3 regions of the Centipeda dianae genome follow, and region 2 is predicted to be linked to each of the others. Evidence: riboswitches for the same ligand, from Rfam matches in the RefSeq annotation. Region 2 holds a riboswitch; each other region holds the start of a gene.
What was found. Region 2 has a riboswitch for molybdenum cofactor ahead of QU667_RS10230 (molybdate ABC transporter substrate-binding protein). Riboswitches for the same ligand answer to the same signal wherever they lie in the genome.

Region 1: it holds a riboswitch for molybdenum cofactor, as region 2 does, so the genes downstream of both, modA (molybdate ABC transporter substrate-binding protein) here and QU667_RS10230 (molybdate ABC transporter substrate-binding protein) in region 2, are expected to answer to the same signal.
Region 3: it holds a riboswitch for molybdenum cofactor, as region 2 does, so the genes downstream of both, QU667_RS11425 (hydrogenase small subunit) here and QU667_RS10230 (molybdate ABC transporter substrate-binding protein) in region 2, are expected to answer to the same signal.

What each region holds. Positions count from the first base shown of each region.
Region 1 covers NZ_CP128650.1:365,494-368,768, forward strand. Annotated here, with positions in the region: gene QU667_RS01830 (sulfate/molybdate ABC transporter ATP-binding protein) at 1-355, opposite strand, end outside; gene modB (molybdate ABC transporter permease subunit) at 355-1,023, opposite strand; gene modA (molybdate ABC transporter substrate-binding protein) at 1,023-1,826, opposite strand; molybdenum cofactor riboswitch at 1,820-1,952, opposite strand; gene moaC (cyclic pyranopterin monophosphate synthase MoaC) at 1,959-2,441, opposite strand; gene QU667_RS01850 (molybdopterin-binding protein) at 2,781-3,275, shown strand, end outside.
Region 2 covers NZ_CP128650.1:2,103,910-2,107,184, forward strand. Annotated here, with positions in the region: gene QU667_RS10220 (ATP-binding cassette domain-containing protein) at 1-37, opposite strand, end outside; gene QU667_RS10225 (ABC transporter permease) at 21-833, opposite strand; gene QU667_RS10230 (molybdate ABC transporter substrate-binding protein) at 830-1,639, opposite strand; molybdenum cofactor riboswitch at 1,720-1,853, opposite strand; gene QU667_RS10235 (ABC transporter ATP-binding protein) at 2,093-2,866, opposite strand; gene QU667_RS10240 (FecCD family ABC transporter permease) at 2,863-3,275, opposite strand, start outside.
Region 3 covers NZ_CP128650.1:2,354,861-2,358,135, reverse strand. Annotated here, with positions in the region: gene QU667_RS11430 (hypothetical protein) at 1-622, shown strand, start outside; molybdenum cofactor riboswitch at 722-886, shown strand; gene QU667_RS11425 (hydrogenase small subunit) at 1,137-2,225, shown strand; gene QU667_RS11420 (nickel-dependent hydrogenase large subunit) at 2,222-3,275, shown strand, end outside.

The DNA of each region.
Region 1 (3,275 bases), 650 kb from region 2:
AGCGTGCAACGTTCTCTTTGAAGATACGCTCCTTTTCCTCCTGTGAGCCGTCGAGCGCGAAGATGATGTTCTCGCGCACGGTCATGTTTGGAAAGAGGGCGTAGTTCTGAAAGAGATAGCCGACGTTCCGCGCCTGCGGCGGGAGATGGATGCGCTTTTCGCTGTCGTAGAGCGTGCGTCCGTTGAGGACGATCTGCCCGCGATCGGGACGTTCGAGCCCCGCGATGCATCGCAGCGTCATACTCTTGCCGCTGCCCGACGCACCGAGGAGGGCGAGCGTTGTATCCGTGAGCGTGAAATTCGCCGCAAGGGTGAAATCACGCAGCCGCTTTTCGATGTTTACAATCAGCTCCATCAGCGCACCTCCCGTTTGAGGTACAGGTTCATCGCCCCGATAAAGACGAGCGAGAACAGGGAGATGACGATTGCCCAGCGAAAGGCGAGGTCGTAGTCGTTTGCCTGTACCGCCGCGTAGATGGCGGTGGACATGGTCTGTGTGTGTCCCGGGATGTTGCCCGCGAACATGATGGTCGCGCCGAACTCGCCGAGCGCACGCGCAAACGAGAGGACAAGACCCGCGAGGATGCCGTGGCGCGTATTCGGCAGGATGATCTGCCAAAAGATGCGTCCGTTGCTGACACCGAGGGTTTGCGCTGCATGGATCATGTTTCGATCCATCGCCTCGAACGCACCGCGTGCCGTACGGTACATGAGCGGTAGGCTCACGATGACCGCCGCGATGACCGCCGCGCGCCACGTAAAGACGAGCGGCAGGTCGATCGACAGGAGAAAGCTCCCAATGGCGCTGCGCTTCCCGAGGAAGAGCAGGAGGAAGAATCCGACGACGGTCGGCGGCAGGACGAGCGGCAGGGTGATTACGGCATCGGCAATCGTGCCCGCGAAACGGCTTCGGATCTGCAGCACGCCGTACGCGAGCGCGATGCCGAGGAAAAATGTAATCACCGTCGCAAGTCCCGCGACCTCAAGCGAGATGATGAGCGGGGATAGTGTTTCGTCCGTCATTATTTCACTTTGAAGCCGTACTTCTCAAAGACCTTTTTCGCCGCATTGGTTTGGAGGAACGCGAGGAAATCCTTTGCTTCCTTCATGTTCTTTGCATCTTTGAGAACAGCGGCGGGGTAGACGATGGGCTTGTGCGTATCGGCAGGGGCGACGGCGGTGACCTTCACCTTGTCCGAGATAGCGGCATCGGTCGCATAGACAACGCCGCAGTCCGCATCGCCCGTCTCGACCCACGCGAGCACCTGACGGACATCCGAGCCGTAGACGGCACGTGCCTTCACGTCGTCGAGGATACCGAGCTTCGTAAAGACCTCCTCGCTGTACTGCCCGACGGGTACGCCCTTGGGCTCACCGAGGGCGATGTGCGCGACCTGTGGGTCAAGCACTGCCTTGAAGTCGGGCAGGTTCAGCTTGCTGTCCTTCGCCGTGATGAGCACCACGTCGTTGATGAGCAGATCGACGCGCGTGCCGTCCGCGAGGAGCTTCTTCTCGTCGAGTGCGTTCATCTGCTTCTGTGCGGCGGAGACGAAGACATCGGCGGTGCCGCCGTTCTCAATCGCCTGCTGGAGTGCTCCGCTGCTGCCGAAGTTGTAGACGAGCTTCGTGTTCCCGTGCTCCTTTTCGTACATGGTCGCGAGTTCCTTCATCGCATCCGTGAGGCTTGCCGCCGCCGAGACCTGCAGCTCGACAGGACCTTCCTTCGGCGTTTCCATCTTGTTCGCGCTGTCGCCGCCGCCGACGCAGCCGGCGGTAAAGAGTGCCATGGCGGCGAGACCCGCCGTGAGTAAATTCCTGAGTTTCATGATGGTATTCTCCTTTACAAAATAGGTAGGTATGTCTGTTTCTAGGCATACCCTGTGACGGAATCCGTCAGGCAAGGTGTCGTAGCTTTCCCCTTAGACGATCCTTGCTCGGAGTTGGTTGAGGGACCCCCATCAGCGGACGAATGTGCCGCTCTTACCACCGGACTTGCGCTCAAGATGAATGTCCCCGATCTCCATGCGCTTGTCGATTGCCTTGCACATATCGTAGATCGTGAGCAGTGCAACGCTCACGGCGTGCAGTGCCTCCATCTCGACACCTGTCTCGCCCGTGACTTTTACGGCGGCAGATGCGCGAACGGCACGGCGTGGGATCTCCTCAAGCGCGAAGTCGAGCGTACACTTGGCGAGCGGCAGCGGGTGACAGAGCGGGATTGTGTCCGATGTGCGTTTTGCCGCCATGATGCCCGCGATGCGTGCAACGCCGAGCACGTCGCCCTTCGCTGCCGTGCCGCCCTCGATGGCGGCGTAGACCGCGTCACTCACGTAGATGCGCCCGCTTGCGATCGCCTCGCGGTGCGTCTTCTCCTTTCCACTGACATCGACCATGATCGCAGCGCCGCCCTCGTCAAAATGCGTCAGTCCTGTATTCGGCATATACCTTCCTCCTTCCCTACCGAATGCTTTCATCATAGCGTAACTTGCATTGAAAATCAATCGGTTGCCCCTAGGAATCGCCGATAAAATGAAGTCCGTCAGATCTTCCTGTAATCTTCTGTTCAAGAGTGGGACTATGGGGGTAAAAAACCTTTCTCATTTACGAAAAACCATAGAGAAAATCTATTTTGTGTGGTATAATCAATAAGAAGAATATATAAATGAGAATGATTTTTAGAAATGGATTTGTTTGTTGTGAAAATCATTTGAATGTGATCGTGGATATGTATTGAACATGATATGTTTTTGAATATGCTGTCAATGCAGCGGAGGGGGACTATGCGGGAAGTTCGTGTTCAGGACGCAGTGGGGATGGTACTCTGCCACGATATTACGGAGATTGTGCGCGGGGAGCGCAAGGGGGCACGCTTCCGCAAGGGCGATGTGATCCGTGCAGAGGATGTGGAGGTACTGCTGCGCATCGGCAAGGAGCATATCTACGTCTGGGAAGACAATGAAAATATGCTGCACGAGAACGACGCTGCGGCAATTCTGCGCGATGTCTGTCAAAGTGAATATATGACGGCGAGCGAGCCGAAGGAAGGCAAGATCGAGCTGACCTCGACGGTGGCGGGGGTGTTCGAGGTACGCGAGGAAGCTCTCGATGCGGTGAATGACATCACGGATGTGATGATCGCGACGATCGCACAGCATTTTCCTGTGAAGGCGGGGACGAAGCTCGCGGGGATGCGGGTGATCCCGCTCGTCATTGACAAGAGTATTATGGAAAAGGTGCGCGAGACGGCGGGCTCGGAGTCGCTGCTGCGCATTCTG
Region 2 (3,275 bases):
CCCTGACCTCCAGTATGATGTCAGCCTCCGGCTGCATAGCGTCTCCGCATCCCCTCTCGTCCCGTCAATAGATTGGATGCAGCCAGGGAGAGCCCTGACAAGAGCAGCAGAACAAAAGCGCTTGCCATGGCACTGTCCAGATCATTGCTGCTCACATTCAGATAGATATTGCCCGGCAGCGTCTCCGTTTTCATCCGCGTCACCCCCACCAACATCAGTGTCGCACCGAACTCGCCCAACGCACGCGACCAGATCAGCACCAGAGAGCCGATCAAGGCGTTGCGGCACAGCGGCAGCAGGATCGTTCGGAATCGCTGCCACGGCGATGCGCCGAGCAGCCCCGCCACCAACTCCATCTTATGATCCACCCCCTGCAGTGCCATTACACAGAGCTTGATCGCAAACGGGAGATTCACAACAAGCTGCGCCATGATGATCCCGTTGGTATCAAATACCACCGGCAGCCCCGCCGCCTTCAGTTCCTTGCCGAGCGGCGACGAAAACAGAATCAGCAGACTAAGCCCCAACACAATGTACGGCAGGGACATCGTCAGCTCCAAGATCACCTCGACCACACGCCTGCACGGCAGCTGCTCCCGCGTGAGCATATACGCCGTCGGAACGGCAAGGAGAAAACAGAGCACCGTGGAAATACTGGCGCACCGCACACTGAGCATCAGCGCGAATTGGTTCTCCGCATCCGAAAGATGCTGCGGCAGCGTCCGCAGGCCATCCAACAGGATAATGGAAATATTGCCGCCAATGAGTGCAAACACCAACAGCGTTATGAAAAGACAGAGCAGCAGGAACGGATCAACCCCCGATTTTCTCATGAGGCAAGTTCATAGCCGAACGATTTCCAGATTTCATGGGCTTCGTCACTATCCAAGAACGTCGAAAAAGCATCCGCCGCCCGATTGTCGGACCGGAACTTCAGACGCGCCGCCGGAATCGTCTTGATGTACGGTTTCAGATCATCCGTCGAAACAATGTCCACGCCATCCCCGCAGTTCTCCTTCCAAAGAATTGCGGCATCCGCCTCCTGCATGGAGAGGAGCGTCGCCATCTGGGGTGCCGTCGTCGTGGTCGACGTGATATTCAGCGCCTCCTTGATCCCCGCATCCTGAAACGCCTTTTCGGACAGCTTTCCGATTGCCGTCGATTGGGCATCGCCCATCACCACGCGGACATCCCCTCTCGTCAGGGACTTCAGGCTGTCGATCCCCTTCGGATTCCCCTTGCTGACTGCCAGAACGGGAATGTGTCGGACGAGCGGCTTGCTCTCCTTCACGGATTCCTGCACCGGCTTTACCTCCTGCTCAGAGCCCGCGATAAAGAAATCGCCTTCCTGCGATGTCTTGATCTGCGTCTGGATCTGCGCTGCATTCGCATAGGTTACCTGCACATCGCAGCCGGTCTTTTCCCGAAACGCATCCGCAATCTTCTGGAACGGCTTCTGCATCCCCGCACCACAGTAGATGCGCAGCACCTGCCCCGTCAGGTTCTCCGTCTCTGCAGCCACCGGCGAGGATGCTGTCGTACTGCTCGAAGGCTGCTCCGCTGTCCCCCCACAGCCGACAACGTTCAAAGCCACAGCCGACATCAACCCAAAGACAAGCAATTCTTTTTTCCAACGCATCGCAAAACATCCTCCTATACATAAAAAAGACACGCCCTTGAAGGACGTGCCTACGACACACAAAAACAGGCAGATGACATCCATCTGTCGCAGATATTCCTTCTCAAGCACGGAAAGCCAGTTCGTTTCCGAGCTGACTCGGGAGCCGAAGCTCCGGCAACCACCACATATACGAACAGTACACAGCGATGATTGCTTGGAACAATATGTATTTGACGACAGTATAGTAAAAACATTAGAGAAATGCAAGGATAAATTACTCCGATATGGAGCGCGGCAAATTGCAAGTTTAATTGGCGCAAGACCTCGTTAAATTTGGGCAAATTATATCATCGGGGCATACATATCGTTTGCTGTCTTATATGGGAAGAAATCTGCGCAGCATCCGATGCCCGTTTTCATTGCCTCCACACAAGCGTACGCCTACTCTTTTGCGTCAATTTATTTTACAACTTACACACCAATATCCCCGCCGACACAGACCGTGCGCGTGCCGATCTGTCCGATGTGCACAGGCAGCCCGTAGAGTGCGGTCATACCCGCCTCGTCGATAACCTCCGCCGCCGCGCCGTGCTTCCAGAGAGTCTTATCTTTTAAGATAAGTGTTTCCGCAGCAAGATAAAGCGCATGATCTGGAAAGTGCGTCGTCATCAGGATGCCAATGCCCTGCGCGTGGAGACGCAGGACGAGATCGAGGAAGCGGTGCGCGTTGCCGAAGTCGAGGTGCGCCGTCGGCTCGTCGAGGATAAGAAACGCAGGGCTTTGCGTAAGTGCCGCCGCGAGCAGGACGAGCTGGCGCTCGCCGCCCGAGATGTTCGTATAGGGCTGCTCCGCGAGATGAGCGATGCCGAGAAAACGCAGATGATGCAGGGCGATCTCCGCCTCGCGCGTCCCGGGCGAACCGAAGTAGCGCATGTGCGCCGTGCGCCCCATCATGACGACATCGAGCACGCGGAAGGGAAAGGTCGGCGTGTGATTCTGCGGGATGTAGGCGATCTTTCGCGCGAGTTCCCGCTGTCCGTACGCGCTGCGCTCCTTCCCATCGAGGAGCACGCGCCCCGTGCCACCGTGCTCGCCCACGATACATTTCAGCAGGGTGCTCTTGCCAGTGCCGTTCTTTCCAAGAATGCAGTAGATCCCCGTGCCCGCGAGGGAGAATGTCACATTCTCCAAGATCGTGCGCTGTGCATCATAGGAAAAGCCCAACTGCTCTACGTCCAGTCTCACCAGCGCACCTTCTTTCTCAGGATGAAGTAAATGAAGATCGGAATACTCACGATGCCCGTAATGACACCAATCGGAATCTCAAGTGCCGTCAGTGTGCGGCAGAGGTCGTCGATCACAAGCAGATAGACAATGCCGAGCGATGCGGACACGGGCATCAGCCGCCGAAAGTCGGGGCCGACGATCATGCGCGCGAGATGCGGGATGACGATGCCGACCCAGCCGATAATGCCCGAAATACTCACAACAAGTGCCGTGACAAGCGTCGCGGCAAGAATGATGATGGCGCGGTCACGTCGGACGGCAACGCCCATCGACTGTGCCTCCTGCTCGCCCATGCTGAGGATGTTGATGCGCCAACGATAGAGGAACAGCAGCGTCAGTGCCGCAAGATACGCGGGCAGGATGAGCA
Region 3 (3,275 bases), 250 kb from region 2:
CGAGGAGAGCACTCTTGAGGAGGAGCTGGATGAACTCGGTGATGCGTCTGTCGGTTCGCACGAGGAAGAACGCACATCGCATCCTGCGCATGAGGGCGCAGCAGCGCAGGAGTCTGCTGCAAAAGAGCCCGCACCGCAGGACGGTGGGCACGGGATCGGCATTGCTCCCACGGCATCTGACAATGCTGCCTACGGCGCGGCGACCGCGATCGAACCCGTGACGCTCGCGGAGGGCGACTGGGTCTTTATCGAGGGCGACGAGCGGCGCGGGTGGTTCTTTGACCGCACGCGGATGCAGCGGAACGAGGACGGCACACTTTCCTACTGGCAGCTCATCCTCTACAACGACCTCGGCAGCGCACAGTTCGTGCGTGCGATGCACGACGAGGCATACGAAAACGTCCGTTACACCCTCCAACGGCGCGTGCTCGACCCCAAAAAGAACACGATCCGCACCTATGAGATCATCGCCTATGACGGCGCGAACACGGTGATCACGGATGCGGAGCGCGACGGGCACGCTGCCGAGATCCGTCCGAACACCATGGCGGAGAAGGAGCGTGACGCCGTGAAGAAGGCGGCGAAGAAATACAAGGTGAAAAATAAATCTCGGACATACTGAGAATAAATGTCGTATATTGACATTTTCCACAAAATCTGTTAGAATTAACAAACGATTAAGAAAGCGTAATCCGTGCTTCCTTCCATAGCAGAGGGGGAAACTCCTCTCCGTTTCCGAGCAAAAATATCTAAGGGCATGTGCCTATGATATTGCGCCTGCGCTGCGGCTCGGCCAAGACGCGCACAGGGTTCGGGCAGAAATGCCCGTGCCTTCCCGTCGGGAGGCATCGTCTCTCCCTTGAAAAGGAAACGACAGAATCGCCAATCACGGGATGTGTCTGCATCTGTTTCGATGTGCATAGATGCGGTGGATACGACTGTGTCATGGGCTGTTTGTCGTGCCTTGGGTACGGGGGACAGCCTTTTTGCGTGAAAAAACGAACGTAAAATTAGTTTCTCTGCCGCACAAAAGTGTATTTCTTTTTTTTAGGAATCGGTGTATAATTATAAAAATTTTCTATAACTATGAGTAATCATTATCAATTATAAATGGTGTATAGATTAGGAGGATTCGTGTGAGTAAAAGGGAGAGCTTGTGGGAGGCCTATCTCGCAAAGGGCATGAGTCGGCGCAGCTTTTTGAAGGGCTGCGTGACGCTCACGTCGCTGATGGGGCTGAGCACGGACATGATGACGAAGGTCGTCGAGGCGGCGGAGACGAAGCCGCTGCCGGTCGTGATCTGGCTGCACGGGCACGAGTGTACGGGCTGCGATGAGTCGTTCATCCGCTCGGGTGCGCCGCTCGCGTCCGATCTGGTGCTCAGCAACATTGCGCTGGAGTACAGTCATGTCCTCAGTGCCGGCTGCGGCGAGCCGTTCGAGGAGCACCTCGAAACCACGGTCAAGAAGTACCACGGTGAGTACATCCTCGCGGTCGAGGGTGCGGTCGCGGCGGGCGAGCACGCCTACACCTGTATGTCGGGCGGCAGACCCTTCATGGAGACGTTGAAGCACGTCGCGGCAGGGGCAAAGGCGGTCATTGCCTACGGCACGTGTGCAACGGCGGGCGGCATCCAGGCGGCTGCGCCGAACCCGACCGAGTCGCGCGGCATCCGTGCCTTCATCGGGGCGAAGCCCTACATCGCCGTGCCCGGCTGCCCGCCGATCCCCGAGGTCATGACGGGGGTCGTCATGCACGTTGCGCTCTTCGGCACGCTGCCGCCGCTCGACGGGGAGGGGAGACCGCGCCAGTTCTACGGCAACCGCATCCACGACACCTGCTATCGCCGTCCGTTCTTCGATGCGGGGATGTTTGCCGATCGCTTTGACGATGCGGGCGCAAAGGCGGGCTGGTGCCTCTATCACCTCGGGTGCCGAGGACCTGAGACATACAATTCCTGCGGCAATCTGCGCTGGTACCAAGGAATGTCGTACCCGATCCAGTCGGGTGCGCCCTGCATCGGGTGCAGCAATGCGAATTTCTGGGATGATGCGCCCTTCTCGAAACGTCTGCCCGAGTATGACGGCATCGACGTGGATATGGTCGGTGCGGGGCTTGCCGTGGCGACGGCGGTTGGTGTCGCGGCACACGCGGGCGCGAGCCTTGTGCAGAAGAAATGTCACGAGAAGCAGCTTGAAAACGAGGGAAAGCAGGTGCATGAATGAAACACGTTGTTGTTGACCCGATTACGCGCATTGAGGGGCATCTGCGCGTCGAGATCCAGGTGGATGAGGCGACGGGCAAGGTCACGGATGCCATCTCCTCCGGAACGGCATGGCGCGGGCTTGAGCTCGTCATGAACGACCGCGACCCGCGCGATGCGTGGGCGTACATCCAGCGCATCTGCGGCGTCTGCACGTCCTCCCATGCACTCGGCTGTCTGCGTGCGGTCGAGGATGCGCTCGGCATCACCATCCCGAAGAACGCACACTACATCCGCAACATCATCGCGGCATCCCTCGGCCATCAGGATCACATCATCCATTTCTACCACCTCCACGCGCTCGACTGGGTCAGCCCGTTGGAGGCTCTGAAGGCGGATCCTGCGGCGACGGCGGCACTCCAGAACACGGTGCTCAGGGCCTACCGTCTGCCCTTCCGCGGCCCACAGGGACTTGAGACGGAGGCGTATCCGCACGACTTCCCCGTCTCGAACGCGGACTACTATGCGGCGATCAAGGCGAAGGTGCAGAAGATCGTGGAGAGCGGCCAGCTCGGTATTTTCTCCGCGCAGTGGTGGGATCACCCCGACTATCAGATGCTGCCGCCCGAGGTGCATCTCATGGCGATTTCCCACTATCTTGAAATGCTGGACAAGCAGAAGGATCTCGTCGTTCCGCACGTCGTCTTTGGCGGCAAGAACCCGCACCCGCACTATTGTCTCGGCGGTATGCCCTGCTCCATCTCGATGGAGGACGGCAACGCACCGATCAACACGGCGCGGCTTGCGATTGTGGATCGCTCGATCCAGTCCGCACGCCACATGATGAACAACTACTATCTGCCGGATGTGCTCGCCATCGGGCATCTGTATGTGCAGAAGGGCTACACCTCGGGCGGCGGGCTCGCCAAGGAGCGCGTGCTCGGATTCGGGATGTTCCCCGAGGAGCCGTTCTCAGGCGCAACGAACGGCGACTTTTTCAAGGATCTGCTCGTACGCTGCAACGGCGTCGTCGAGAACTTTGCGGGCGGCGTGATGCAGGCGAAGGTCTATG